Linked DNA regions of Candidatus Thiodictyon syntrophicum. The protein of the gene in region 2 binds, or shares a complex with, the protein of the main gene of each other region. Links are inferred from orthologs where the notes say so. Each region holds a gene or a part of one and is shown on either strand. Other genes may lie near its edges.

Region 1 (15,257 bases), 6.1 Mb from region 2 along the record:
AGCCGCTGATGAAGCAGGACAAGGCGGTCGGCCTGGCCCTGACCCGGGTCGCCGCCTACCGTCTGGATGGCGAATTGCTGGAGTTGCTGGACGCCGCGGGCGCGGTGCAGCTGCGCTTCGTGCGGCTCAAGCCCACCCCCCTGGTCGGGCAGGTCTGGCAGCTGACCGGCTACGACAACGGCAAAGAGGCCATCAGTTCGGCCCGCAACGGGACCGAGATCAACCTGGAGTTCCGCGACGACGGCACTCTGGGCGGCTCCGATGGCTGCAATCGCTACATGAGCGGTTACACCCTGAGCGGCGCGACCCTGACCATCGGCCCCCTGGCCAGCACCCGCATGGCGTGCAAGCCGGACGGGGCGGCGCAACAGGCCCGCGACTACGCGGCGGCCCTGGGCTCGGTGACCAGCTACCGCATTGAGGGCGGCGAGTTGCTGCTCCTCACCGGCGAGGGCAAACCGGCCGCCCGCTATCGCACGGAGGTGGTCCGGCCGGTCGAGGTCGAAGTCGCTGCCGGCGGCGGCGCCCTCCCCAGCGGTACGCCTGACACTGCGCAGACCCCGCAACCGGCCCTGACGGCCCCCGCCACAAGCACGGCTCCCCAGGGCGGCGCGGTCGGTGGCGGGGAGGCACCGCGGCGGAGCCTGCCGCCGACGCCGACGCCCTAAGGTTCCTTGGACTGCGGATCGCGGGCGACGCCGGATCGGCTACACTGGCGCCCCCGTTCCCGGTCGCGCGAGTCAATCGTCAATATGCACTGTTGGGCCCACAACTCTTTCGTCGTCATGGTGATCGCGCTCGGGACCCTGGGCATGATCGACGCCTGCGGGCAAAAGGGCCCCCTGTTCCTGCCGAAACCGGACGAACAACAGGCCCCGGCGAAGGGCGCGGAGGTGCCCAAGACGCCGGCCCCGACGCCGGTGTCGGCTCCGACTCAGGCGCCGGCCCCGGCCCTGCCCCCGGCGACCAACGCCGAACTGCTGGCATGGCCGGCGCAAAATCCGAGCGGCTGCACCGACGGGTGCTCGGGAGGAGCCAGGTAATGGACCATTTCAACTACCGCGACAACCTGCTCCACGCCGAGGACCTGCCGCTCACCGCCATCGCGCAACAGTTCGGCACCCCCTGCTATGTCTACTCCCGGGCGACGCTTGAGCGGCATTGGCACGCCTTCGACCGCGCCTTCCAGGGGCATCCGCACCTGATCTGTTTCGCGGTCAAGGCCAATGCCAACCTGGGGGTGCTGAGCGTTCTGGCGCGGCTCGGCTCCGGGTTCGACATCGTCTCGGTAGGCGAACTGGAGCGGGTGCTGGCGGCGGGGGGCGAGCCCGGCAAGGTCATCTTCTCGGGGGTCGGCAAGCGGGAGGATGAACTGCGCCGGGCGCTTGAGGTCGGCATCCGCTGCTTCAACGTGGAATCGGTGCCGGAGCTCGAGCGTCTCGACCGGGTGGCCGGGGACCTGGGTGTCATCGCGCCCGTCTCGCTGCGGGTCAATCCGGACGTGGACGCCCGCACCCACCCCTACATCGCCACCGGACTCAAAGAGAACAAGTTCGGGATCGACATCCGGGCGGCCGAGGCGGTCTACCGGCAGGCGGCGCGGCTGCCGCACCTGCGCGTCACCGGGATCGACTGCCACATCGGCTCCCAACTCACCGATCTCGCCCCCTTCCTGGCCGCCCTGGAGCGGGTGCTGGCCCTCGCCGATCGGCTGGCGGCGGCCGGCATCCCCATCGGCCACCTGGACTTGGGCGGCGGGCTCGGTATCCGCTACCTGGGCGAACACCCGCCGGAGCCCGCCGCCTATGCCGCCGCCCTGCTCCATCGCCTGGGCGGCCGCGGCCACGAGATCATCCTGGAGCCGGGGCGCGCCATCGTCGGCAACGCCGGCATCCTGCTGACCCGCGTGGAATATCTGAAACCCACCGAGCACCGGCGTTTTGCCGTGGTGGACGCGGCGATGAACGACCTGCTGCGCCCCGCCCTCTACCAGGCGGTGCAGGACATCGTTCCGGTCCGCCTGGACAGCGCGGCCGACGCCGCCCGCTATGATCTCGTGGGCCCCGTGTGCGAGACCGGGGACTTCCTGGGCAAGGACCGCCTGCTGGCCCTGGAACCGGGCGACCTGCTGGCCGTGCGCGGCAGCGGTGCCTACGGGTTCAGCATGAGCTCCAACTACAACAGCCGGCCGCGCGCCGCCGAGGTCATGGTGGACGGCGGGCAGGCCCACCTGGTGCGGCGCCGGGAGAGCATCGCCGACCTGATGAACGGGGAGTCGCCGCTCCCATGAAGCGCCGTCCCGAACCGGAACTCATGGAGGACGCCGAACAGGCCCTGGCCTATGCCCAGGCCGACTTCTCGGAGTCCAACGCACTCTTCATCAAGCTGCTCGGCCGGCTGGACCCCGCGCCCCTGCACCGCGCCCGCGCGCTGGATCTCGGCTGCGGCCCGGCGGACATCGTCTGCCGCTTTCTGCGCGCCTGGCCGCAGGCGACCTGCGACGCCCTGGACGGCTCCGCCGCCATGCTGGGGCACGCCCGGGCCGCGCTGGACCGGCTGCCCGGGGTCGCCGCACGCGCCCGGCTGCTGTGCGAGTGCCTGCCCAGCCCTAACCTGCCCCAGGCCCACTACGACCTGATCCTCTCCAACAGTCTGCTCCACCAACTGCACAATCCCCAGGTGCTCTGGCAGGCGGTGCGGGCCGCCGCCGCCCCCGGCGCCCAGGTGCTCATCATGGACCTGATGCGCCCCGCCTCCGCCGGTTGGGCCGAGGCCCTGGTGGCGACCTACGCGGCCGGCGAGCCCGAGGTCCTGCGCAGCGACTTCCGCAACTCGCTATTCGCCGCCTTCGAGCCCGCCGAGGTGGTGGAACAGTTGGCGCAGGCGGGCCTGAGCGCACTGGAGGTGGCGGTGGTGAGCGACCGGCATTTGGCGGTCTTCGGCCGTCTGGACGGACAATCTTCCTGATGGCGTTGCGGTTTACCAAGATGCACGGCCTGGGCAACGACTTCGTCGTCATCGACGCCGTGCGCCAGGTGGTCGAACTCGACACCGCGGCCATCCGGCGGCTGGCGGATCGGCACCGCGGCATCGGTTGCGACCAGGTGCTGCTGGTGGAGCGCCCGCGGCTGCCCGGCACCGCCTTCCACTACCGGATCTTTAACGCCGACGGGTCCGAGGTGGAGCAATGCGGCAACGGCGCCCGCTGCTTCGCCCGCTTCGTGCGCGACCAGGGGCTCTGCGATCAGACCGAGATCCCGGTCGGCACCGCCGCCGGTGCGATCCGTCTCTTCATCGAGCCGGACGGCCAGGTGCGGGTCGACATGGGGGTCCCGATCCTGGACCCGGCGCGCATCCCCTTTCTGGCGGATGCGCAGGCCCCGACCTACGACCTCGCGGTGGACGGCGAGACGCTCACCATCGGCGCCGTCTCCATGGGCAATCCCCATGCGGTGCTGCTGGTGGAGGACACCAAGACGGCGCCGGTGGCGCGGCTCGGCCCCCGCATCGAGTCCCACCCGCGCTTCCCTCAACGGGTGAACGTGGGCTTCATGCAGGTGCTGGCGCCGGATCAGGTCCGGCTGCGCGTCTACGAGCGCGGCACCGGTGAGACCCTGGCCTGCGGGACCGGGGCCTGCGCGGCGGTGGTGAGCGGACGCACCCGCGGTCTGCTCGGGCCGCGGGTGCGGGTCAGCCTGCCCGGCGGGGACCTTGTGATAGAGTGGTCGGTCAACGGGGGAGCGGTCCAGATGACCGGACCGGCACAACGGGTCTTCGAGGGGGAGATCGAGCCATGAGAAAGACAAAGGGCGAGGGGGGCGCGGCCGGGGCCGGGGCGAGCGAGGCCGCGATCACCGCAGGGCCCGCACCGGGGGAGGGCGCCGGGGCGACCGCGGCGGCGGCGGTCGCCGCCTATCTGCAGGGTCATCCGGACTACTTCGCGTCCAACCCGCAGATCCTGGCCGAGCTGCACATCCCCCACACCGCGGCCGGTGCGGCGGTCTCGCTGATCGAGCGCCAGGTCAGGGTGCTGCGCGCGCAACTCGAGACCGAGCGCGGCCGGCTGGCACAGCTCATCGCCCGCGCCCGCGAGTACGAGTCCTTCTCCGCCCGCCTGCACGCGCTGGTGCTCGCCCTGATCGCCGCCCCGGATCTTACGCGGGTCAGCGCCGCGCTCCAGGAGGGCCTGATGCACGAGTTCAGCGCCCAGGCGGTCACCCTCAAGGTCTTCCCGGTGGACCCCGCGGTCGGGGACCCCGATCCCCTGGTCGCCGCCTTCCGGGACTTCCTGGAGCGCAAGCACGCCCTGTGCGGCCCGCTTGACGAGGCCAAGAACGCGGCCCTGTTCGGCGATCTGCATGATCCCGCGGGCGAGCAGGTCCACTGCGCCGCCCTGATACCGATCCGCGCGAACGGACGCTGCGGCGTACTCGCCATCGGGGCCGCCGACCCGGACCGCTTCAAGCCCGACATGCGCACCGACCTCCTGGACCGCCTGGGCGAGATCGTGAGCTGCAAGCTGCAGATGCTGCCGCCTGAAGTGCCGAGCGCGGTGACGCCGCCGCCCCCGGCCCCCGCGAGCGAGGACGAACCCAAGCCGACGCCGACCCGGCGCAAGCGCACCAAGAAGACGGTCCCGGAATGAGCGAGCCGGAAGGGAGCCCCATCGAGCCCTTCCTCGCCCACCTGGCCCACGAGCGGCGCCTGGCCGAGCCGACGCTCTGCGCCTATCGGGCGGACCTGGAGCGGCTCACCGCCTGGCTGACCGCGGCCGGCGGGACACCGGACGCCATCACCCGCCTGGACCAGCAGCAGATCCGCCGCTATGTCGCCTGGCGGCACCGCACCGGGGTCTGCGGGCGCACCCTGCAACGCGAACTGTCGAGCCTGCGCAGCCTCTATCGCTGGCTGCTGCGCGAGGGGCGCGCCCAGAACAACCCCGCGGTGGGCATCCGCGCCCCCAAGACGGCGCGCAAACTCCCCGCCACCCTGGACGCCGATCAGTTGTGCAGCCTGCTCGACCGCCCGGTGGATGACCTGCTCGCCATCCGCGATACCGCCATGATCGAACTGTTCTACTCGTCCGGGCTGCGCCTGGCCGAACTGGTCAGCGTCAACTTAGGCGACATCGACATGGCCGACGCCATGCTCAGCGTCACCGGCAAGGGCGCCAAGACCAGGCGGGTCCCGGTCGGCGCCCAGGCGCGCGCGGCCGTGCAGCACTGGCTGCGGGTACGCGCCAATCTGGCCGCGGGCGACGAACCCGCGCTCTTCGTCAGCAGCCGCGGCAGCCGCATCCACCCCCGCACGGTCCGCACCCGGGTCGCCCAGTGGGCACAGGAACAGGGCGCCACCCGCAATGTGCACCCGCACCTGCTGCGCCACTCGTTCGCCAGCCACCTGCTGGAGTCGTCCGGGGACCTGCGCGCCGTCCAGGAACTGCTCGGGCACGCCGACATCAGCACCACCCAGATTTACACCCACCTTGATTTTCAGCACTTGGCCCAGGTCTATGACCAAGCGCATCCCAGGGCCAAGCGTAAGCCATGAAAGGATACCGGGTTCACACAATGGCCCGTTTCATCTCAGCCGCAATCCGGGTCAACGCAAAGTCCGTGGTCAGATCGGCCTTTTTGCGCTTGATCCCGGCGGCAACCCGGGCCGCGGCATCCAGGGCCGCGTTCAGCAACGGCGCCGGGGCCGTATCGACCCAGAAGCTCTCGTCGCTGATCTTGCGTTTGACCTCGAACGGCACGAAGGCCGTGGCCACCTGGTCGTAGACGCTCGGCACCCGCTGGACGGTGAGGCCCCCACCCTGCGCGGTGCGCTCCGCCACCAGCCGTCGGCAGGCGTCGAGTTCCTTCCAGAAGTTGTCATCGGCGTTGCCGAACTTCTGACGCCCGGTGATGAGCCCATAGGCAGTTCCGAGCGCCAACGCCGCTTGGGCGCGGCCGGATCGCTGGTTGTCCGCCTCCAGGTCGGCGACGTGGGCGGTGAGCCGAAATTCCGCGTCCGCCATCTCCTGAAGTCGGGTCACAAAGGATTCTGCATCGGCCTCGGAAAGCGTTGCAGAGTCGTCGAGATCGATCCCGGCCAGGCTATCCAGGTCGGCAATCAGCCGCGGCGCCCAGCCTTCGCCTTCCTGTATCGCGACAACAAAGGCCACGCACTCCAGGTCCAGCCCCTGCGGCCTGACGGCAATGCGGCGCACGCAACCGGGCTGCTCCCATCGCGCGCTCTGCGCCAGGATCGCGTCAAAGACCGGTTCCCCGTAGGTGGCGAACCGCAATGCAGGGCCAAGCGACTCGATGCCCTCCTCGTACAGCCGCCGGTCCGTGGTCAGTGCGGTACCGTCCAGCACGCCGGCAAGGCCGCGGAGCAACAGCGGCTCGCGCCCGTTGCCCGTCAGGTTGACGGCACAGGCACACCCCAGGGCCTTCAGATAAGCGGAACCGGTCAGGACGCCCCAGAGTCCATCCAAGGTGGCCGGCAGCCGCACGGCCGCGTGCGCCTGCTCCAAGCGCTGATAGATCTCATAGACCTCCTGCCCGGTCAGCTCGGTCTCGCGGATGCGCCGCTGACTGAAGGCAATCCGTTGGCGGGCCTCGGCCTCCAACTGCCCCTCAGTCACCTCGCCCGCCGCCAGCCGGCGGAAATCCTCCTCGGTGACCGGCAACATCGGCACCTGTTGATCGCCGACCACGGCGATCATACTGCCCAGCCGATCGAGCAACCGACCGTAGACGATCTCTTCGACCGAGCCCAGATAGCACAGGTTCTGGACGTGGATGTGCGCGTGCAGTTGGCCGATGCGATCGATCCGGCCGATCCGCTGCTCGACCTTGGCCGGGTTCCATGGCAGGTCGAAATTGACCAGAAAATCGGCCGTCTGGAGGTTGAGGCCCTCGGCCGCCGCATCGGTGCAGACCAGGATGTCGATCTGACCGCGCAGGAAGCGCTGCTTGATCTCGTCGCGCTCGGTGCCGATCAGCCGGCCGGTCGCGGGATCGGTGTATTGGCCACCGCGGCCCGAGTAGGTCCCCACCAACAGCCTGGCCTCGGCCTGCCGCAATCGCCGGACGAGGTCTTCCAGGGTATCCCAGAACTGGGTAAAGATGACCGTCTGCCGGACCCGGCCGGGCCGCGCGGAGTCCCTTCGCTGTTCCACATAGCCCAGCAGGGCTTGGGTCTTGGACGAGGCCGGCGCGGCGTCGTACAGGCTGCCCGCCAGCATCCCGCTGAGCTTTTCCAACTCCCAACGGAGATCCGCCTCGCTGCGGTTCTTGAGCAACTGCTCGATGACCTCCGCGTCGCCCTCTTCCTGTTCCAGATCATCATCGAACTGGGACAGGTCGGGGCCAGCGGTGGTCGTGGCGGCCCCCGGCGCGTCCAGCAGATGTTCCAGGGTCCCCTTGACCCGTTCGCGGCGCCGCCGCAGGGTCTCGCCGATGGCGTGCAGACTGGAGGCGAAGCGCCGCTGCAGAAAGCTCAGATAGAAGCCGGTGGAGACCCGCGCCTGTTGATCGTTGGCGGCGGCGACTTGCTGGGACAACTCCTGGGAATAGGATTGCAGGGCCTCGTAAGCCGCCTGCTCCTGCGGCGTGTATTGGATGCGCCGCATTGGCAGGATGTGCCGGTGCGCCAGGTTGGCTGTGAGCCGGCCCTGCTCCTGGTAGACCCGCAGCAGGGCGCGGTTGTGGCGCATCATCACCCGTGAGAGGGGCGCCGAGGCAAAGATGGCACGCAACAGTTGCTTGAGACTTGCCCCCGTCGGCTGGATGCCCCGCGTCAGCCAGTTGTCATACTGGGTCCGGTTCGAGGGACTGAGCACCGTCTGGCGGATAAAGGTTGCCAACTCAGGGTCATGCCGCCCAATCGAGGCTAGCACCCGGCGCAGAAAACCCAGATCCTCGTCCGAAACCTTCTCGCCCCGCTGGATACGGCCCTGGATCTCGTAATACGCCTGGGTCAGGGACGGATCATCCTGGAAGGGCCCGACCCGCCGCGTCAGGCGAAACAGGTCATAGACCTCGATCGGGTCGAGTTGCATGGGTGTCGCCGTGGCGAGCCACAGGGCACGCGTCTGCGGACGCAAGGTCTGGCTGACCGCCCGGTAAAGGTCGCCGTATTGGGGTTGCACGACGGTTCCCGCGGTGGAGTTGCTGCGGCGCGCGTAATGGGCCTCGTCGACCAGGGCGATGTCCCAGGTCTGCGCCGCCAACTCCCGCTGGCGCTCCTTGCGCCGGACCAGCCCGGTGGAGACGATGACCAAGGCCGGCGCAAAGACCGATTTGGCCGGAATCTGTTCCTCCATTGATGCAAATGGCGGATACAGATAGGCGTGCCGAACCTGGGGGCCGGAGAGCGCCCGCCCGAAACGCAGGAAAAACTTGGTCGCCAACTCGCTCTGCCACTGTCGGGCCAGGCTCGCGGGCGGCGCGATCAACACCCGCCGCGCCAGTCCGGACAGGATCAGCGAGCGCAGGGCCAGGCCCGCCTCGATGGTCTTGCCCAGGCCGACCTCGTCGCACAGCAGGAAGCTGTAGGGGTAGGAGGCGATCAACCGGCGCGCCACGATGGCCTGGTGGGGCCAGGGCTCCACCGGGGCCGTGACCATGCCGACGAAGCGGCCGTTGGGCATCCGCGGGGCCTCGCGCAGGATCGCAAACTGGAGCCACTCCAGCGCCGTCGGCCGCGGGACCTGCGGCGGGTGCGCGCTGGACCCATCGATCTCTTTCGGCTCAGCGACGGCGCTGCCGATCTCGATCAGTCGCTCGCGCACCGCCTGGGGCAGGTCCACCACATAGAGCCCCGGGTCCCGGTTGGCCCAGATGGCCTCGAAATCGGCCGCGTAGCTGTCGGCCCTGGCCGCCTCGCGGGTGCCCCACCAGTCGCAGTGCACCCCGATGTTCTCGGCGTTGATCAGCAGGGCGGTGCGCGACTCGTTCAGGGACCCCTCGGCGAGCAGCCGGTTGCCCTCGGCGTCATGGACGACGGCCCATTTCTCGTGGACATAGCCATCCTCGCGTGACTCGTAGGGGATGGCCATCCCGGTCTTGCGATGGCGGCGCAAGGCCACGCGGATCTCCAGGCAGCCGGCCTTGAGCATCCCGGCCAGCAGACCCAGGCCGTTCGCGACCGACTCCGGCCCGGACTGGGGCTCCGTAAGGGCGGCCAGCAGCGTCTTGGCGAGATGCCCGAGGTCCTGGTGGTCGAGAATGATCTGGGCGTCCTTCGGGTCCAGGTCCGCGCCTGCCACCAACCGCACGCGCCCCTGGTGTTCGACCAATGCCGAGAATCCCTGGGAGGCCGCGGCGAGTGAGGTCGAACGGAAGTACCCCGCCACCCGGTCGTAGCGCCGACTCAGGCGCAGGACCGGGATATAGAAGTCATGGAGCAGGTCGCTGGTGGTGCTGCGATAGCGGGGCTCCCAGCTGCGCTGCTGGAACGACTCGGGCTTGTCGGTGCTCGCCATCTGAGATTCTCTGATTCAGAAAGCGAGTGCTTCGGGCGCCTGAGCGAATAACTCGGCAAGCTCGGGAAGGTGCCGGTGTTGGCGCTTCATCTCGGCCCACACCGTGGCGTGGGGCGCCGTCTGAAACCCATTCCCCAGGCGTGCCAAGTCATCTGCCGAAGCGCCTGCTTCGCGTTGCTGGATGAACTCCCGCAGACGTGCGCGGTAACCGCCGAAGGCATCGGCCCGCGCGGCGACCAGGAGGTCGCGCTCATTGAGCCGCAAGACCCTGATCGTGTACTCGGCACGCAGGTACTCCGGGGTCTCCGGGACGTGCAGGGGCGTCAGTTGGAAGGTATCGCGGAGATCCAGCATCAGGAAGTCGAACGGGTCCTCACGCCGCGGGTCGAGTAGGGCCGGTTTACCCGCGGCAGGCGGCACGACTGGCGCCTTCCGCAGGCGCGAAACGTCGATGAACTGCTGCGTGTCTTGATCGATGACAGCGAACTGATTGTTCTTCGGTCCATTGCAGGGTCCGCAAGCATACAGATAATTCCGCCAGACGAAAACCAGCTCGGGATAGAGGTCCTTGGGGCTGTGATGCTCCACCTCATCGGCCGGGGCGTCCTCGCAATACATGCAGCGCCCAAGCCCCCTGCACATACTGGTCAGGGTATCGCGCACGGCGGCAAAGGCGGGATTCCTCCTCTTGTTACGGCTACTGAAGAGCGATTTGGCCGCCGCAACCCGGGCGGCATAGTTACCCTTCCCGTCGACCTCAGCCTGGTATTGCTCCAGCAACCCGTTTGCCTGGGCGGGAAGCACTGCGTCCGGTATCCTGATCATCACTCAATCGACCCGCGCGGCGACGGTCGGCAGGGCAGCACGGAGTTCCACCTGTTGCTTGCGCTCCGCCGCATCTAGGCCCTTGATCAGTTCCTTGTTGTTCAACTGGGCCAGGCGGTCGCGCATTCCCTGCGCGGTCGGCGACCGGGTATTCGCTGCCTCCGCGCCGAAGGCATCGGTGCCGTAGGCGTCCAGCACGTTGCCGTAGACCACGCGCTTGAATTCATTGCCATCCAGTAATCGGGCCTCCTCATTGGTTCCGGAGCGGGGCAGCAGCAGGATCGAACCGTGCTCCGCCGCCTGGCAGATCAGTGGGCTGTGGGTGGAGACGATGAACTGGATATTGGGGAAGTGTTCGCAGAGCCAGAATCCGATGCGCTTCTGCCAGGTCGGATGCAGATGGGCGTCGACCTCGTCGATGAGTACGACACCACCGGCCCACACTTTTTCAGGGTCATTCCAATCAAAGATCTGCCCCGGTCCAAACGCGAAGGAGAGTTGTCGAATCAGCTCAAAGGTCATGCTCAGGATCGAGCGGTACCCATCGCTAAGCTCCTGCACGGGAATCGACACCCCCGATGCGTCTGAAAAAACCACCTGCTTCGGCGTGATGTCTTTTAGTCGTACGCCCGACGGCAAGAAGCCATCCTGGTTGATGAATCGTTTTAACGGATCCAGTAGAACGTGAGCATCGTCCTGAAAAAGCCCCTCAGCGCGTAACCCGACCAGCCACTCCAACCCCTCCGTCAGTGCGATGCCTTCGCCATAAAGCGACAAGTGTCGATTTAGTCGAAGCAGGGTCCCCGATGTGGATTGCTCCACGCGCCCCACGCCCCCGGTAAAACGCCGAAACGGGCCGTATGAAGCCGCGAACCAGCCTCGTTCGCTGCCCCAAACGTGTCTGTTTGGGTCAGGTTTGCTTTTCAGCGGCTCAAATGAAGGGGCCTTCGTGTCGTCGTCTGCTCGCGCCAGTTTCAAGCCCAAAGGCAGAACGGTATCCGCGGCCGGCGTTGTTCCCTTCCCAGCAAAGCCGTCGAAATCTGGATTCCAGGCGATTCGTAGCTCGATCTCGCCTGCGTCGCAGCCATCACGCAACCAGGCATCCCAGGGCTGCCTTAACCCGTAGGATTCGCGCGGCCCCAGCAACGCGACAGCGATCGACTTCAATAGCGTCGACTTGCCTGCCCCATTATCGCCAAGTACCACATGCCAGCCCTTGGCCTTGTCCGCCGGTATGTCCCAGGTCAGCTCACGAATAGACTTGATGTTCTTTATGTGAATCTGGCGGATATGCATGACTCGAACCTCACCGGAAGGGCGATATGCCCCGCTTGTTCTCGTGACACCGCTTTGCGGTGTCACGCATGTGTCTGGCGCTCTGCGCCGGGACTTGGCAGCACACGCGGACCGCGTATCGAGACGACCCCATACTCAACTCTGCGTACCAGACCCCAGACCCCGCCGCACAGCGGCTGACACATGGGTGACACCGCAGAGCGGTGTCACCAGCGGATCACCGGGCCGCCCACCCGGCTACCCGGCCGCCCCGCGCAGCCCGAAGAGCGCGGTACGCGCCTGGCGCTTGAGGTCCGGGGAGCGCGCCTCGGCGGCCCAGACCTCCAGGAGGTCGAGGATACGCCCGGCGCGTTCGGCGGCGTGCTCCTGGAGATAGGCGCGGGCGACCGGGATATCGCCCTCACGGTAGACGGCGATCAGGCCCTGGAGGCGGTCCCAGTCGGTCTGGGGGTCGGTCAGGCGGGCGCCGTGGCGCTCCTCCGGCAGGGCCAGACGGAGTTTGGAGCCGGTGCGGACCAGGGGGGCCTGGTAGCCGTCGGTACCCTTGTCCCGGCCACGGGTACCGGTGGCCTGGTTGATGCCGATCTCCCGATCCTGGACCCGGTAGCCCCCGGGCTTGGCGTCCAGGGCAATGCCCAAGGAGCGGGAGAGGTTCAGGATGTCGTCATAGGCGACCTCGGACAGTTCCCAGATGCCGAAGATCGTCAGGGCCATGGCGGTCTCGCTGTCCAGGTCTTCCACCCGGACCTTGCCCTTGGTGATCTGACTGACCCGGCCCTGAGAGACCACGCGGCTGGCCTCGTTCATCGCCTTGACGGGGCTCACCAGGTCATCGCCGTCCTGCACCGGCCAGTGGGCGGAGAGGACCTGGAGCGCTTTGCCGTAGCTCGCGACCATCTCGTCCACCGGGTTGAGGCGCAGCGGCGCGAAGTCGGTGAGGCCCTGGCGGACGGCCGCCTCGATCTGGCGGCGGATGCCGGTCTGGCCGAAGGCGCTGTCCCAGATGGCGGTCTCGGTGCCCTGGGCCGGGCGCTTGCGGCAGGACAGAAAGATGGAACTGGCGGCGGCGGCCAGGTCCTTTTGGTGGGTGGAGTTCTCGCCCTCGGACTCGACCGGGAAGCAGGCGGTGATGATCCAGCCGGCATCGATCAGCGAGCGGGTGAGGGTCTCCCAGGCGTCCTGTGACTTGTGGTTGAACATCAGGGTGAAGAGGCCGTCGTCCTTGAGGGTGCGCCGGCACTCGCGGAAGATCTCGCCCATCATCCGCTCATAGGTCGCCTTGGCCCCGTCCGGTCCCCCGTCACGATGGGGATTGGCCACCGCCTCGGCCTTCTTGTCGGTCAGGCGCCGGTTGTAGACGCCGGGATAGAGGTCGCGCAGGGTGCGCCGTTGCCAGACATAGAAGTAATCGGACAGCTCGGCGTATTGCACGTTGTTGTAATACGGCGGGTCCATGCAGACCAGGTCCACCGATTCATCGGGAACCTGCGGGATGTGTGCCCCGGTGCCATTGAGGATGGTGACCGGCGGCTTACCGTCCGTCCCCTCCAGCACGGGTGCCAGCAATTCAGCCATGCCTTTGTAGGCATCGAGAACCTGAGATAGACCCCAGGCGGCGCCCGAGTTAGGGCCGGAAAATATCATCTCGCCGAAGGTCCATTTCAGCGAAAAATCATGGCGGCCGAAGGTACCTTTGACCACGCCGCGAGTAAACTCCCAGCGGGTCTGACGGCTGTTGTAGTCGAGCCCCTTGTCGATGGCGAATTGCAGATAGGTCACGACCGCCCGGCCGCGTTCAGGTCCTAACTCAGCGAGAATCTCCGGTTTGAGCTGGTTCAGGGTCTCGATCAGGGTTAGGTGGCCCAGCAGTTGCCTCGGGCTGAACATATCGAGCCAGTGGGTGATTCCGTAGCGCAACAGTCCATCGCGTTGGTCGCGGCGATGTCCGGGCGGGATCTCCTCGGTCGGGATCAGACCCTGATCGTCCCAGCTATTCCACTTGGCCTGTAAACGACGCTGGGCCTCTTCCAACGCGTCGAGGTCGCGTTGATTCGGCGGGCGGAAATAGCGAGCCTTGGTGGTCTTAATCTCGCCCTTGCGGGCGCCGCTGGTATAGCGCAGCGGTTGACCGTGGCTGTCGAGTTTGGGTTCCAGGCGCACGGCCACCACGGCATAGAGTCGGTTTTGCCAGCCGTCCGGGCAGTCCGTCATCGCGGTCGGGTGCTTGGCGACGGCACGCGCCTGGCGCTTGATTTCTTCGCCGTCGATGGCCTGCTTACAGTGAACGCATTGGCCAGTGCCCCGATTGACGGTTGCGGCGTTCGGGTCCTCGCCGTTGGGGCCACGGCCGTGTTTTACCTGATAGGTCTGAAAGCCGACCTTACCGCGCTCCGGGATGACTCGAACTCCCCACGCGTCGCTGGCATCCTTTGACAGCCAACAGGTGTTGAGCAGCGGCGCCTCGCCGCCGCAGTGGGAACAGGTGACTTGGCGGTTGTATAGAAACGCGTCGAGGAACTCTGTAAGAAAAGGTCCACCTTCCTCTGGTGAGTCGGCGAACAGACGCTGTAAACGCGATAAATGCGGTTCAGCAATCGGCGATGGGGGAAACAGGTCGGCGATCTGATCGCGCATGTCCGCGAGCATGATTTGACCCCAATGTTCGATGTCGTCGTAAAGGGTCTTTCCATAACGCGCGGGATAGTCGAGCGTTGCATAAAGGATCGCAGTAGCGACCGGATTCAACTCGTTGGCAATGACCCGATGCCCAAGACGGAGCGCCTCGAACGGGATCGACCCACCGCCTGACGTCGGATCGAGGACAGTGAGACCGGTCGCCGCATAGTTGGGTAGATGGGTGTAGGCGCGAGGATAGAGATACTTGTCCTCAGGGGTGCGAATCTTGTGCCCGTTCTCGAACGCGATCCGTTCATTCGCCCATGCGGGGTCGGCCGTCGCCCTTTGGATGGGGAGTAGGCGGTCGATCAGCGGACGAAGCTCGGGCAACGGTTTGCACTCGGCCTCCCATCGCACCATTACGGGATCAGACCGCAGGTCAGGCTGCGCCTCCTGCAATCGCTCGATAATCCTGAGGTTCGCCTGACGGCGCACCTGTTCCTCCGCCAATGCCCGCAAGACGGGATCATCGACCGGCAAGACCTCAGGTCCCGCCCTCGATTCGATCCGTTCCAATAGCTTGCCTGTCAGGGTCCAGGGCTCGCCATGGACCAGCGCCTGAACGCGCTCAATGCCGAGCCGGCGGATGAAGGTCTCGGGGTCGGTCCCGGCCGGCAGCAGGGAGGACAGGATGGCGGCGCGGCTCGCCGTCAGCGGCCGGCGCGCCCACCAGACATGCAACCGATTGACCGGCGGCTGGAGCCCGACGCTCTGCTCCCGCTGCGTCTCAGCCCCAACCTGGTGGCAGGGAAATCCGGCCTCGATCAGTCGGGTGTCTGTGGTGTCTTCCATCGGATGTCCTCGAAGCCCTTGCCGAACGGGCGCAGTATCCCATAGGCTGCCGCTTCCATGTAGGAACGACTGAGCCTGGTGCGGGTTACCCGCAAGATGATCCGGCGGCCCGCCGATGTCACGCCCTTTCAGGGCTAAGACCCTAACGACAGACCACCCGGGGCGTTGCCCTGGGCTGGTATGTCGCGCCCCT
Region 2 (15,147 bases):
TCGAATTGGCGGCCCAGCGGGCACGCCGTCAGGTCGGGCGCACCACCAGGCCGGCGATCCAGGCCGCTGGGGCGGGGCTGCACGCGGCGGGCGGGCCAGATGGGGGGGCGGTGAGCGGGCATGGTCATACCCATCACCATCACGGCGATGGTCATGGTCACGATCATGGGCATGGGCATGACCACGGGCATGGCCACGACCATGGACAGCCGCAGGCCTGAGGCCCGCGTGGCGTTGACCCTAATTCCGGGGGGCGGTCCGCGCAGCGGACCCGACAGCGGTTGACCAAGCGCTTGCCCGGGTGGTAAAAATCCGCGGGTCCTGATCCGGACAGCAACAGGTCGCGCTCATCACGCGAAAACGTCTCCGACGGAGCCTGTGGGGGATGGATCAGGGCACCACCCAGGCGCGCGCAGCCGACCGCGTGAGCGGCCGGTCACCCAGAACGACGTGCGCAATATACCCAACCGTGGAGGAAGCCCCGCCGTGTCACCGATCACCATGAAGACCCTCTCCGCCCTGTCACTCGCCACGCTGGTGGCGGCCGGGACCTGGACCGCGCCGGCCCAGGCCTTTAATTTCGGCAATATGTGGAATCCCAACCGCTGGATGGGCGGCGGCAATCGCTACAACGACTATTACTACGACGACGGCCCCTGGGGTGGTAATCCCTGGGGCGGCGGTTACGGGGCGCCTTGGGGCGGCTACGGCGGCGGCCCCTGGGGTGCGCCTTACGGCGCCCCCGGCTATGGTGCCCCAGGCTACGGCTATGGTGCCCCCGGGTACCCGCTCGCCCCGGCGGCAACCGCGCCCACCGGCGCACCCGCCCCCCTGCCCTCGCAAGGCACCGCGCCCGATGCGGACGAGGTGGCGGCCCTGAAGCGCCGGATCAGGGAGCTGGAGGCGGCCCAGCAACCGTCCGGCCGGTCGGTGCCCGCACAGGATTGGCCCGCCGCACCGGTCTATCGGCCGATGGATAAACAATGAGCGCGCCGCGCCGGGACTCTTGATCATGGATCTGCTGCTCGCTATCGATGGCTGCGTCGCGGCCTGTCACCCTGGGAATCCGGCCCACGCCGCTACCACGGACGCGCTCGGCCGCTGCCTGGACCAGGGCGGCCGGGTCTGGCTCTACGCCGGGGCCGCCCAGGGTTACGAGGACGGCATCCGCCGCGCCCTGGAGGACGAGGCCCGGTGCGGCGCGGGTGAGTCCGCAGAGGCGCAAGCCCTGCAACGCGCCCGCCAACAATTGGCGGCCTTCGCGCACGGCAAGCAATGGCTCGCCGCGCTGGCCGGGGACTGCGCGGACTGCGCGGCACCGAATCCGGCCCAGGATCGCCTGCTGCGCGCCTTGCAACGCTTCACCCCCGGGTCCATCAAGGTCCTGACGCTGGACCCGGCCTTCATCGCCGCGCACCCCGACCAGGCCCTCACCCCCGCCGCCTACCTCGACCTGCCGACCCTTGAGCGGCGGATCGACTTCATCGATCTCCCCGGCCAGCAGTCATTCATCCGCCCCCAATTGGAGGAACGCCTCCACCGCGTCCTGCACCACGGCCGCTATATCCTGGGTCCTGAGATGGAAGAACTGGAGGGCCGTCTGGCGCAGTACACCGGGGCCGCCCACTGTGTCGCCGTCGCCTCCGGGACCGATGCCCTCTTGATCAGCCTGATGGCCTTGGGCATAGGGCCGGGCGATGAGGTCATCACCACCCCCTTCACCTTCGTAGCGACCGCCGAGGTCATCTGCCTCGTGGGTGCGCGGCCGGTCTTCGTCGATGTGGAACCCGATACCTGCAACATCGATGCGGACAAGCTCGAGGGTGCGATATCTCCCCGCACCAAGGCGATCATGCCGGTCTCGCTCTATGGCCAACCGGCCGACATGGACGAGATCAATGCCATCGCCGAGGTCTACCGGCTGCCGGTCATCGAAGACGCCGCGCAGAGCTTCGGCGCCACCTATCGCGGTCGGCGCAGTGGCAACCTCTCCACCATCGGCGCCACCAGCTTCTTCCCTTCCAAGCCGCTCGGCTGTTACGGCGACGGCGGGGCCATCTTCACCAATGACGCGGGGCTCGCGCTCGCCATGCAGGAACTGCGCGTCCATGGTCAGGAGCGCCGCTATGTGCATACCCGGATCGGGGTCGGCGGGCGCATGGACACCCTGCAATGCGCGGTGCTGCTGGCGAAGCTCGACCGGTTCGATCAGGAACTCGCGCGGCGCATCGCCATGGGCCAACGCTATTCGCAACTGTTCGCCGGTGCGCCCGGCATCAAGACCCCCGTCACCCGCGCGGACCGCACCTGTGTCTATGCCCAATACACCCTGCAAGTCCCCGGCCGGGACGCCCTGGTCGCGGCCCTGGGCGCCCGCGGCATCCCCACCGCGGTCCACTATCCGATCCCGCTCAATGCCCAACCCGCCTATCGGTACCTGTGCTGCCCGGACTGCACACCGGTCGCCGCGCGGCTCGCCGCCGAGGTCGTCAGCCTGCCGATGCATGGCGATCTGAGCGAGGGGGATCAGGATGCGGTGGTGGCGGCGGTGATGGCCGCGCTGAAGCACTAGTACCCCGTTTCAGCTATTCTTGCGCATGCTCAAGCCCCGCAGGGGCGCGATATACCAGCCCAGGGCAACGCCCGGCACTGGTTCAGTTTGGTTCTTCCTTATCCTTATGTTTTTGTAGTATTTTTATAACCTGGGCTGTCGAACTCTAAGGACCTCATCCCACGAGAGTCCCTGCTGGAGAATCCCCAGAGCCACCGCAGGAACCTGTTTTGTCGTGAAGTGGCTGCGAATAAAGTTATGGACAATCCACAACATATCCAATGTTCTTTGCAAACCAGAAATGCTCTTCGCGTACGTATTCGTTCGGCGGCGATAAGCAGAATTCTTTCGCCGAAATGAAGCGTTCGATGCTTCCAAATGATTAGCATGAATATCGGCTGGCGTCACATCTTGATCGGTTTCTGGATGCTCCGGATGAGGGGTTTCGTATTTGGGACGCGAGTGCCCCGTTCTATCAGTTCCTTTCCCTTTATTCTTAAGGCGCACCTTCACACCGCGACGAAGCACTTTCGGTGGGCGGCCGCGTTTTCCGGTTCGCAATACTTCGTGGCAAATTTCAAACAGGAGATTGCCATACCGACGTTCCCCGTCGGTGACTAGAGTGACATCGCCAGTACGCAGGATGACATCTCTAAGTATTTGTATGGCATATGAAAATAGGCTGCGATCCTTTTTCCCGCACTGAAGCGCCCAGATAAATCGACTTGCCCTTTCCATCAGTACGATCGTCCAGCCTTCACAATCCTCCGGGGGGACATTCCTATTCACTTTCGTATAAAGCTCATCACCTTCGATCAGTTGCTCAATAAAGGTGTGCGTCAGGGCATATATGACCAGCACATCCTTGCAATCGGCCAGGCGACGCTCCCATAGGAGCAACGTATTCTTCGCAATCGCGAAGGCCCGGCAGGCGGCGTTCAAGCCGATCCCCTCAGTGCGCGTTTTGAGCACTTGAATGATGAAGCTGGTCGGTTTCCTGAGCCCCTCGATAAGGGTGGCTTTGGTCTCGGAAAAGAGCCTATTGCAACTTTGACATCGCCACAGCAAACGCGTACCGTTATGACCGGTTTGATACGTCTTGTGATGCCGACAATTCTGTGAATTGCAATGAGGGCATGTCCATTGTCCGTTCAAGAAGTTCTCACTTATTCAAAAAGTGACGGAAACCCGCGCCGAACTAGATATATTACATATATTTCAATGTCTTGTAAACAGGAATTAAACTGAACCAGTGCCCACCCCCCGTTCGCGGCTGCGCGCAAAGGCCGACACTGCGTCTTGGAGCGGGTAGATGGAGTCGATCAGGTAACCGAGATCCAGGGTCCCGGCGGCGAGCAGTGCCAGGGCCCGATCGAATGGCCCGCAGCGTGAGCCCAGCAGTCGGACCTCGTCCACGACGATGGCGCTCAGATCCACCGCGACGCTCCCGCGGTAAGTGCTCTTGAGCACGATGGTCCCGCGCGGGCGCACGGCGGTGCGGGCCAGCGTGAAGCCGGCACCGGTGCCGGTGCATTCGACAACCACGTCGAAGTCGGCCGGGGCGCTCGGCGGCGCGCTCAGGGTGGCGATGCCGAGTTGCGCCAGGTGGTCGAGTTTGGACGGGTGCCGGCCCAGGACGACGAGCCGGCAGCCGGTGGGGCGCAGGGACTGGGCGATGAGTTGGCCGAGCTTGCCGTCGCCGATCACCAGCACCCGGTCAGCGGGGCCGATGGCCATCTGCTCCTGGATCTCCAGCGCGGCGGCCAGGGGTTCGGTGAAGACCGCCTGTTCGGGGGTGACGCCGGCCGGGACCAGATGCAGGTTGGCGGTGGGGACGGCGAGCCATTCGGCGAAGGCGCCATTACGCCCATGGATACCGACGGCCTGGCGGTTGGCGCAGTGCTTGGTGAGACCGCCGCGGCAGCGTGGGCATTGTCCGCACGGCAGGTTGATCTCGGCGACGACGCACTGTCCCACCAGGTCCGGCGGGCCTGATTCGACCACCCCGACGAATTCGTGGCCGGGTACGCCGGTGAACGAATAGAGACCGTCGACCAGTTGGTGGTCGGTGCTGCAGATGCCGCGCAGCAGCGGGCGGATCAGGGACTCGCCGGGGCCTGGTGCCGGCTCCGGGAGGTCCCGCCGCAGGGTCAAGCGGCCGTCGGCCAGCCAGAGTCCAATCATGGGGATGAGGCGCCGCGGGGGCCTCGATCATCGTTCCGGCCAGCGAGAACTCGAAGAAGTTTCACGCAGAGACGCAGAGACGCAGAGAAGAAAGAAGGATTCTCTGCGTCTCTGCGTCTCTGCGTGAGAAAACCGGCCCGTGCGTGCACCTTGCCGGTTGTGTGCGGGCCGGAACGATGATCGAGGCCGCCGCGGGGCCTGACCCCGGCATCATGGTGGATGCGGCGCGTGCCGGCCTCGTTGGCGATCAGCAGCGCCGTGCCGCGCGCCTTATCCACCCTACGACCTTGGCAAGAGCTATCGCTGCCGAACGTTTTCATCGCCTTCATGTCGCGTTCATTTGCGTTCACTTGCGGACTAACAAACCCCAAACTCCGAACCCCAAACTCCGAACCCCGACCCCGAACCCCGAACCCCGAACCCCGAACCCCGAACCCCGAACCCCGAACCCCGAACCCCGAACCCCGAACTCCGAACTCCGAACTCCTACCGCCGCGGCCGCACCAGCCCGCCCAACCCCAGCCCTTCGAGCGTCTCGAACAGGATGCGGCGCACCGAGGCCGCGTCCTCGCACTGGAGGGCGGCCTGGAGGACCTCCCGCGCCCGCGCCCGGCTGATGCTGCGGATCACCCGCTTGACCCGCGGCAGGCTGTGCGCCCCCATGCTCAGGCTGTGCACGCCCATGCCGAGCAGCAGGACCGCGGCCAGCGGGTCGCCGGCCATCTCGCCGCAGATGCTGACCTCCCGGCCGTGCACCCGCGCGCCCGCCAGGGTTTGGCTCAGCGCGCGCAGCACCGCGGGGTGCAGGTCGTCATAGAGCTTGGCCACATGCGCATTGTTGCGGTCCACGGCCAGCAGGTATTGGGTGAGGTCGTTGGTGCCGACGGACAGGAAGTCGACGCGGCGCGCCAGGGCCTCGGCCTGATAGACCGCGGCCGGGACCTCGATCATGACCCCGACCGGCGGCATCCTGACCTGGTAGCCCTCCTCCAGCAGTTCCTCATAGGCGCGGCGCAGCAGCGTCAGGGCCTCGTCGACCTCGGTCACGGTGCTGATCATGGGGAACAGGACTTGGAGGTTGTCGAGCCCGACGGAGGCGCGCAGGATGGCGCGCACCTGTGTCAGGAAAATCTCCGGGTGGTCCAGCGTGATGCGGATGCCGCGCCAGCCCAGGAAGGGGTTGGCCTCATGCACCGGGAAATAGGGCAGGGGCTTGTCGCCGCCGATGTCGAGCGTGCGGATCGTCACCGGACGCGGGGCGAACATCTCCAACACCTTGCGGTAATTGGACATCTGCGCTGCCTCCCCGGGGAAGCTGTCGCGCACGATGAAGGGCAGTTCGGTGCGGTAGAGCCCCACCCCGGCGGCCTCCTCGATCCCGAGCGGCCGGTGTTCGGAGACCAGCCCGGTGTTGAGGAAGAGCGGCAACTGGTAGCCGTCGGTGGTCTCCGCCGGCAGGTGGCGCAGGGACTGCAACTCGTTGCTCATGGCCCGGTCGTCGTCGGCCATGCGCTGGTACTCGGCGCGCACCGCCGGACCGGGGGAGACATAGACCCGGCCGCGGTAGCCGTCGACCACCATGTCGCGGCCCTCGGCGCGCCCCACCGGCAGGTCGGCGACGCCCATGGCCGCGGGTACCCCCATGCCGCGCGCCAGGATGGCGACGTGGGAGGACCCGGAGCCGCTGGTCGAGACCATCCCGGCCAGGCGCTCGCGCGGCACATCGACGATCTGCATGGCGGAGATTTCCGCCCCCACTAGGATGGTCTTCTGCGGATAGGCGATGGGCGCGGCGGCGAGGTTCTGCAGGTGCATCAGGATACTGCGGCCCAGGTCGCGCACGTCGGAGGCGCGCTCGCGCAGATAGGCGTCCTCCATCCCGTCGAATACCCGGGCGTGATCGGCGATGGTCGCGCGCAGGGCCCCGGGCGCCCAGTTGCCGGCGCGGATGCGGGCGACGGTGCCGTCGACCAGGGTGTCGCTCTCCAGCATCAGGCGCCAGGCGTCGAAGATTGCAACGTCCTCGGCGCTCAGGTTGGTCTGGGTGCGCGCCACCATGCGGTCCAGGTCCGCGGCCACGTCCTGGAGGGCGCCGCGGAAGGCGTCCTCCTCGGCCTGGGGGTTCTCGGCGCGCCGGTCGGGGATGGCATCCAGGTCCGCCGGGGGATAGACCACCGCGGCGATGCCGATGCCGATGCCGGGTGAGGCGGCGAGCCCGGGCAGGAAGCGCTGGGGGATGCCCTCGTCCTGGAGGCGCGCCAGTTCGCCGTTGGTGCGAGCGTAGGTGATGGCGCCGGCGAGTTGGGAGGCCAGCGTGACGACGAAGGTGACCTCGTCATCCAGATAGTGCCGCTTCTCCAACTGGCGCAGCACCAACACCCCGAGCACCTTGCGGTTCTGGATGATCGGTGCCCCAAGGAAGCCGTGGTAGCGCTGCTCGCCGGTGTCGGTGATACAGAGATAGCGTGGATGGGCGGAGGCGTCGTCCAGGTTGATGGGTTCCGCCCGCTCGCTCACCAGCCCCACCAGGCCGCGCCCCAACTCGATGCGCACCCGCCCCACCGCCGCCTGGCGCAGGCCGTCGGTGGCCTGGAGGATGTGGCGGCGGTTGTCGTAGTCGTTGAGATAGACCGAGCAGACATCGGCCCCCACGGCCTCCTTGACCCGCCGCACGATGATGGCCAGGGCCTGTTCCAGGTCGGGTGCGTTGTCGACCTCCTGGACGATGCGACGCAGTGATTCGAGCATGCCGGGCATGGGCGACGGGGCCTTTGGGCTGGGTGAAGCGGGGGCGGGGACCGGGGCCGCGGGCGGCGGCGACGGTGACACCGGGGGCTGGGCGCGGGCGTCAGACATCAGCGGTGCCGCTGACGCAGGAAGCCGGCCGCCCGCGGCAGGGCCTCGCTGCGCTCCGGGATCCCCTCCGGATACAGCAGCGGCGCCAACTCTTCGAGCGCCAGTTCATAGACCCGGCGCTTGAAGTAGACCACCTCGTGCAGGGGCTGCCAGTAGCGCACCCAGCGCCAGGCGTCGAACTCCGGCTTGTCGGTCTTGTCGAGACAAAAGGCCTCCTCCTGGCAGTCCACCCGCAGCAGGAACCAGACCTGTTTCTGGCCGATGCAGGTCGGGCCGCAATGGCGGCGGATGAAGCGCTTGGGCAGGTGGTAGCGCAGCCAGCCCTGGGTGGCGCCCAGGATCGTGACCTGGTGGGGTTCCAGTCCAACCTCTTCCTCCAACTCCCGGTACATGGCCTGCGCCGGGGTCTCATCAGTGTTGATGCCCCCTTGCGGGAACTGCCAGGCATTTTGACCGATGCGCCGACCCCAGAAGAGGCGGCGCTCGTCGTTGCTCAGAATGATACCCACATTGGGGCGGAAACCGTCGCGGTCGATCAAGGCAGCTTACTCGGCCGTCTAAGTGATCGCATTCTTCCACAACCGGCTTGGGAGCGGCAAGCGCTGGATTGTATAAGCGGTTGCCGTCAAAAGGCTTTCCCGGTGCCTTTTGGAGCCGTCCGCGGGGCCGCGCGCAGCCCCGCGGGCAGGGGCGACGGCATCTTCAACCGTCGCCGCGGGGCACTTCTGAGGCACAATGCGCCCGATCCCGGCTCCCAGGCCCCGCGGGGCGCGAGCGCGAAAGCAGGAATGAGAGCATGGCCTTAGCGATTTTCGACCTCGACAACACCCTGATTGCAGGGGACTCCGATCACCTTTGGGGGGAATTTCTGGTCGCCCGCGGGCTGGTGGACGGGGCCCACTATGCGCGTGCGAACGACCGTTTTTACGCGCAATACCGCGCCGGCACCCTCGATATCGACGCCTTCCTGCGCTTTGCCTTGAGTCCGCTGCGCGAGCACCCGCGCGACCTGCTGGAGGAACTGCGCGAGCACTTCGTCGCCCAGGTGATCGCACCGCTGATGCTGCCCGCCGCCCGCGACCTGATCGCCGCCCACCGTGGCGCCGGCGACACCCTGCTGATCATCACCGCCACCAACACCTTCGTCGGCGCCCCGATCGCGGCGCGCTTCGGCATCCCCCACCTGATCGCCACCGAGCCGGAACTCATCGAAGGCCGCTACACCGGCGCGGTCGCGGGCATCCCCGCCTTCCGCGAGGGCAAGGTCCGGCGCCTGGACGCTTGGCTTACGGGAAGCGGCGAGACCCTCGCCGGGAGCAGCTTCTACAGCGACTCGCACAACGACCTGCCCCTGCTCGGCCGGGTCGACCGCCCGGTGGCGGTGGACCCGGACCCGCAGTTGCGGGAGGTGGCGGTGGCGCGCGGTTGGCCGATTCTGTCGTTGCGGGGCTGAGAGACCGTGCAAGCAGTCGCCGTCGCACCAATCCGCACACCCTCCGTAGGCTGGGTAGAGCGCAGCGAAACCCAACAATCAACGCTATCTGAATGAGGATCGAGCGATGCGTACCGCCAAAGCGGAAGTCGAATCCCTGCTCAAGGCCCTACCCGAGGACTGTAGCCTCGAAGATGTCCAATACCATCCGTACATTCTGGAAAAGGTAACAGCCGTTCAGGACAGGGCCGACGCTGAAGGTACCCTGACACACGAGGACGTCACCGCGCGCATGAGCAAATGGCTCGCCGAGTAGCCTGGTCGCCCGAAGCCGCTCGTGCACGGCAAGCGTTTGCTCGACGATTTCCAGGATCGGCTGCCACGCTGACAACCCTGAACGGGCGTACATCGTCTGGATGCCAGGAGCCAACGACGACGACCGCAGCCAGGTGCTATGCTGGGTCAACGAGTCACCGGGCAGGAGGCGCCAGCCGTGAAATTCCCCTATGGTCTCAGCGATTTCGGCACCCTCATCCAGGCGGGTTACTGGTATCAGGACCGTACCGACCGGATCCCGCTGCTGGAGGAGCGGGGCCGCCAGCTCATCTTTTTGCGGCCCCGGCGCTTCGGCAAGAGCCTGCTCCTGTCGCTGCTGGAGCATTACTACGACCTCAACCGCACCGGGCACTTCGCGGCCCTGTTCGGGGGGCTGCGCATCGGGCGGGACCCCACGCCGCTGCATAACCGGTTTTTCGTGATGAAGTGGGACTTCTCCCTGGTCAAGGCCCAGGGCGAGGTCCATGAGATCGAGGCCGCGCTGCACCGGCATCTCAATGACCGCATGACCAATTTCGTGGCCGACTACGCGAACTATTGGACCCGCCCGATCGCCATCTGCCAGGACAACGCCGTCTCCTCCCTGGAATCGCTGCTGGCAGCGATCCGCGCCACCCCGCACCGGCTCTATCTGCTGATCGACGAATACGACAACTTCGCCAATGAAATCCTGATGGCCGGCCAGGCCCAGGGGCACTATGAATCGTTGTTGTACGGCGAGGGCCTGTTGAAGACCGTCTTCAAGGCGGTCAAGGCGGCGGCCGGCGGCCTGGGTCTGGAACGGGTCTTCATCACCGGGGTCTCGCCGATCGTCATGAGCGACATGACGAGCGGCTACAACGTCGGCGAGAATATCTATCTGGATGCGCCGTTCAACGACCTGTGCGGATTCACCGAGGCCGAGATCACCGCGGTATTGACCGAGATGGCCGCGGCCGGCGTCACCTGGTCCCCCGCCGAGGCGCTGGAGACTATGCGGACCTTCTACAACGGCTATCGCTTCAGCACCCGGGCGACGACGAGTCTTTACAACCCCACGTTGAGCCTTTACTTCCTCAAGTCCCTACAGCGAGACGGTGACTATCCGGAGCCGATGCTGGATGAGAACCTGGCGATGGACCGCAACAAGCTTGCCTACATCGCGCGCCTGCCCCAGGGCGAAGACCTGCTGGTCGCCGCTCTGAGCGGCGACGATCAGGTCGTGATCCCCGAACTGGCGCGGCGCTTCGGGGTCGAGGACATGCTGCGCGCGGTCAAGGATCAGCCCTTCATGGCCTCGCTGCTGTACTATTTCGGGGTCCTGACCCTGGCCGACCTGGGCGTGTTGCGCAAGCTGGCGCTCAAGGTCCCCAATCTGGTCGCCCGGGCACTCTATGTCGAGCGCCTGCGGGACCTGTGGCTTCCCGGCTACGAGGAGCGCGAAACGGTGCAGCGGGTCGCGGAGACCCTGTACCTGCGCGGGGACCTGGCGCCCCTGTGCGACTTCATCGAGACGCGCTATTTCCGGGTCCTGTCGAACCGCGATTACCGCTGGACCAATGAACTGCTGGTCAAATTCGCCTTTCTCACCCTGCTGTTCGACGACCGGATCTATATGGCCGTCTCGGAACTGGAAACCGACCGCGGCTATGCCGACCTGGCCTTGATCGTGCGCCCCGACATGCGCCGCTACGCCGCCCTGGACCTGTTGCTTGAATTCAAATACCTGGGCCTGAAGGAACTGGGATTAACCGGCAAGCAGGTCCGCGCCCAATCGCGCGAGTCACTCGCCGCCCTGCCGGCGGTCGCGGCCAAACTCGACGAGGCAGCGGAACAGGCGCGGGTCTATGGCGCGGCCCTGCGCCATCGGCATGGACTCACCGACCTGCGCGCCTGCGCCGTGGTCGCCCTAGGGGTGGAGCGCTTGGTCTGGCGGGCATTAACGGAGCCGGGGCGTCCCGCCCCGGCACCCTGAAGGCGAACCCAATCCCTCTCGCGTCCCACTGCCCTCGCCGCCGTGCAAGTATTGCGCAGCGACCTCGGTTCCAGGCAATCCCGTAGGTCGGGTTGGGCGCGCGCGGCATGGCCCCTCAAGCAAGAACATCGGCTTGACCCGCGCCTAACCCGACAACCGACGCGCGTAGGCCGACGGGACGCGGCGAGGCCCCGCCCGGGGGTCTTGATCATCGTTCCGGCCATCGCTGCGTACCCCTGGTCCAGGAATTTCTCTCACGGAGACACAAAGACACGGAGATCCGGACGTGTCTTTCTCCGTGTCTTTGTGTCTCCGTGAGAGACTTCTTCTACCCTGCGTCTCTGCAGGGTCTTGAGCTTGCTGCCAACCCCCACTGCGAGACGCTGGGTGCGCATCAGCCACAGGCAGGAACGATGATCGAGGCCCCGTCAGGGACTTGCCTCTATACTGACTCACACAATGACCTGCCTTTGCCCGGTCCGGGTCGACCGCCCGCGCCCGGTAGCGGTGGTCCCGGACCCGCTGTTGCGCGAGGTGGTCGCGCGTGGCCAGCCGATCCTCTCGATGCGGGGCTGAGCTGCGGGTCCGGTCACAGACCGGGGCCGACACCGGGGCAAAGCACCCCGGTGCGGTGTGGCCTCGCAAGTGTCCGGAGCGTTGCGTGCCGCGGATAGGCCCAACCGCCGCACCAGCGCTGGACGGGGCATGAGCCCCCTTCCCGAACGTTTGAACTCCTTGCTGTCGTTCCCAAGGTCTGAAACCGGGCAAGTATTCCCTGCGCCCCGAAAAATTCGCGATACCGTAGGTTGGGCTGAGGAACGAAGCCGAACATTTCAGCGTGTTGCGCTGCGCCGCTTGTTAGGCTTCGTTCCTCAGCCCAACGTACAGTGAATACTTGCCCATCTCTCTCCCTGGCAATGCGGTCCGGGAAGGTAGGCCTCGCGTGTCGCCGGTCGCGGGAAGCAGCGCATACCGGCTCCGGTCCTGAAGCTGAACGAGCGGGCAAGTATCGCCCACCCATCCGCATCCTGGAGCATTCGTGTCCCAACCCTTGACGGCTCCGAACCATGCGCGGACACTCTGCCCGACCCATCTTCAAACAGACGTCACGGCAGCCTTTGGGCATGTTCGTTCCGTGTTCACCGATGATGGCTTAGCGCTGTCGATTCAAGATATCCCGTCAGCGCGGACTTGACAACAGACCTGTATTAGTCTCTAGGATTACTCCGCTTTGACAACTCACGAGGCTCATTTTCGCCCCCGCGCCCGGATACTTGATCTGCTCGGCGACCAGTTGATCCGTGATCATCGGATCGCGTTGTTCGAGTTGGTGAAGAATGCTTACGATGCTGATTCACCGGATATTTTCTTGCGATTTATCAATATTCAGCGAAGGGAAGGCGGCGCGATCGAAGTTCGGGATTCTGGTGAAGGGATGGATCTGGACACGGTTCTGAATGTCTGGCTCGAGCCTGCCTCGGACCACAAAGCCCTGCGGCGAGCCCGCGGCGAGCGCTCGCCGTTGTACGGACGGCTACCGGTGGGTGAAAAAGGCGTTGGGCGTTTCGCGGTACAGAAGCTCGGGCGCCGACTCACGATGGTCAGCCGAAAGCAGGGACAATTGGAGTTAGCCCTGGAGATCGATTGGAGTGCGGTGACAGGGCATAAATACCTTGAGGAATTTCCAGTACAGGTCGTGGAGCGGGAGCCAGAGATGTTCCGTGGGAATCGCCACGGAACTTGGCTGCGTATTGACGACCTGCGGCAGGTCTGGACGCGGGGAGACGTTCGCCGCCTGCATCGCAATGTCAATGCCATGGTCTCTCCCTTCAAAGAACAAGACTCCTTCAAGGTGAGGATGGAAATCGAGCCACAGACCGACTGGCTAGACGATCTCTTTTGCGCTACCGACGCGCCCAAATACGCGTTTTACCATTTTGCTTTTGTCCTTGACGATTCGTCGCTATCATGGCACTACCGCTATACGCCCTTCGATTCATTCGTGAGGGACTACCCTGGTCTGATAAAACCTCGTCAGCAGGATGTAGAGCGGGACGACAGCTTTGAATTCTTCCGAATTGGGCCGCCGCCGCCGGAGGGAGGAGGATGGACGCGCCGGAAGCCGCGGCCCGACGGGAAGCCCGTCAAGTTGCGCTGGGACGCGGAACGAAAAACGGGACTAGGCATCGGGCCGATTTCATGCCAACTGAGCTGTTTCGATCTCGACCCTAAGATTAAGCCAAGAATCCACGATCTAAACGGTTTAGAGCAGTTCTTGAGGGATCAGGGCGGTGTTCGGGTATATCGCGATGGTATGCGCGTCTACGATTATGGCGAGCCGGGTAACGACTGGCTTGGTCTGGATGTACGTCGTGTCAACGCGCCGGTGGATAAGCTGAGTAACAATCTGCTTCTTGCCGAGATCCATCTCGATCTAGCCTCGAGTCCTCGACTCATCGAAAAGACGAGCCGGGAGGGCTTTGTCGAAAACGACGCATACCGTGAACTGTGGTACGCGATTCGATGTGCCCTTATCCAGTTTGAGGCTGAGCGTTCGCGAGACAAGAAGGACATGCGGGAGGCATTTAAGACCAAGGGGAAGGGGGATGTCACCGGGATTGAGGACCCAGGCATTGCGATTGAGGCACTGCGGCGTCGGGTGGTGGAGAAGAATCTATCGACAGAGTTGGGCAGCTATGTCGATAGAGTGAAAAGGACTTACGAGGCCGCGCGCGACGTTCTAATGAGTTCGGTGGGCGCAGGCTTGGGCTTGGCGCTGGTGTTCCATGAGATCGTACGCGGGGTGCGTGGCCTAACTAAAGCCCTGGAAAATGGCGAAGATTTTGAAAAGCTCATTCAGATGAGTCGGCAGTTGACAGAGATGCTCGAAGGTTCTCTGGTCCTGGTTCGCAAGGGTGAGGGTGAAACGCTGACTGCCGCGAAACTCTGCAGTTATGCAATGTTGGCGAATCTGCCGCGCTGCAATTATCATCATATTCGATTTATTAATGGATTCGAGCGTAATGCATCTGCCGATTTCCCGATCAAAGGCGAGCGGCGTATTCTGACCGCGGCGCTGGCCAACCTGATCGATAACGCGATTCACTGGATTAATACCGCGCGCGATCACGATGATCCCGGCCGCTGTTTGTGGGTCGGCCCCAGCCACGACCTGGAAGGTCCGGCGATTGTTGTGGGCGACTCCGGCCCTGGATTCCGGGACGTGCCTGCTGACGTGATTCGGCCGTTTTTTACGCGTCGCGAAGACGGCATGGGCCTTGGGCTCTATTTCTCGAATATGGCCATGACCGGACATGATGGACGACTGTGCTTTCCGTCGCGGGCAGATGTGGGTGCACCGCAGGAATGTACCGGCGCCATCGTCGCAATGGTTTTTCCAAGAAAGAGCTAGGGAGAGAAACGAATGCTGACAGATACGGGGACGGTTCTGGTCGTTGATGATAAGGAGGAAGATGGGCTGCGGATCTCCTCTGCGCTTTGGAAGGCCGGACTGCCGGTCGTGTTCGTGCAATATGACGAAGCCAAATTGGTCGACGCCCGACCTTTGGCCGGTGGGGTGCGTGTCGTATTCATGGATATTGAGCTTTCTGGCAAAGGATTGGCAACCAACGCGCACTACGCTTTCCAGCAGGTGGTGACGGCCTTGCAGAAACTCCTGCCCACGGAAAACGGTCCCTGGGCACTGATTAGCTGGAGTTCCAATGACGATCATGCGGAGGCGATGTTCAAGTTCGTGCGCGAACGTTTGTCGGGAACCGACCTTCCTGTAGCGTTCGGACGCCTGGACAAAGAAGCGGTGAACGACACGGCTCT

What was found.
Region 1: the proteins of THSYN_RS28910 (region 2) and dapF are in contact, whole or in part, in a solved structure (PDB 5YGU), measured with the Escherichia coli proteins. The link is inferred for Candidatus Thiodictyon syntrophicum from one-to-one orthologs.

What each region holds. Positions count from the first base shown.
Region 1 is NZ_CP020370.1:590,976-606,232, forward strand. Bases 1,883-4,881 are described here. They hold dapF (diaminopimelate epimerase), read left to right. Parts: upstream 1,883-2,966; coding sequence 2,967-3,797; downstream 3,798-4,881. Other genes in these bases: lysA (diaminopimelate decarboxylase), read left to right, coding at 1,883-2,290; THSYN_RS02570 (class I SAM-dependent methyltransferase), read left to right, coding at 2,287-2,967; THSYN_RS02580 (DUF484 family protein), read left to right, coding at 3,794-4,645; xerC (tyrosine recombinase XerC), read left to right, coding at 4,642-4,881. Also shown: THSYN_RS02555 (META domain-containing protein), read left to right, coding at 1-668; THSYN_RS02560 (LptM family lipoprotein), read left to right, coding at 753-1,043; more of lysA, read left to right, coding at 1,043-1,882; more of xerC, read left to right, coding at 4,882-5,550; THSYN_RS02590 (helicase-related protein), read right to left, coding at 5,564-9,475; THSYN_RS02595 (HNH endonuclease family protein), read right to left, coding at 9,491-10,300; THSYN_RS02600 (AAA family ATPase), read right to left, coding at 10,304-11,596; THSYN_RS02605 (DUF1156 domain-containing protein), read right to left, coding at 11,834-15,064. UniProt on the Escherichia coli protein: Involved in the succinylase branch of the L-lysine biosynthesis and in the biosynthesis of the pentapeptide incorporated in the peptidoglycan moiety. Catalyzes the stereoinversion of LL-2,6-diaminopimelate (L,L-DAP) to meso-diaminopimelate (meso-DAP).
Region 2 is NZ_CP020370.1:6,735,613-6,750,759, reverse strand. What follows is about bases 6,361-9,249. They hold THSYN_RS28910 (RNA pyrophosphohydrolase), read right to left. Parts: upstream 8,131-9,249; coding sequence 7,591-8,130; downstream 6,361-7,590. Other genes in these bases: THSYN_RS28900 (hypothetical protein), read left to right, coding at 9,151-9,249; THSYN_RS28905 (histidinol-phosphatase), read left to right, coding at 8,388-9,044; ptsP (phosphoenolpyruvate--protein phosphotransferase), read right to left, coding at 6,361-7,483. Outside these bases: hydrogenase nickel incorporation protein HypB, read left to right, coding at 1-221; THSYN_RS28935 (hypothetical protein), read left to right, coding at 487-987; THSYN_RS28930 (DegT/DnrJ/EryC1/StrS family aminotransferase), read left to right, coding at 1,013-2,572; THSYN_RS28925 (IS1 family transposase), read right to left, coding at 2,696-3,706; THSYN_RS28920 (MDR/zinc-dependent alcohol dehydrogenase-like family protein), read right to left, coding at 3,791-4,735; more of ptsP, read right to left, coding at 5,222-6,360; more of THSYN_RS28900, read left to right, coding at 9,250-9,339; THSYN_RS28895 (AAA family ATPase), read left to right, coding at 9,517-11,313; THSYN_RS28890 (sensor histidine kinase), read left to right, coding at 12,545-14,725; THSYN_RS28885 (hypothetical protein), read left to right, coding at 14,738-15,147. UniProt on the Escherichia coli protein: Master regulator of 5'-end-dependent mRNA decay.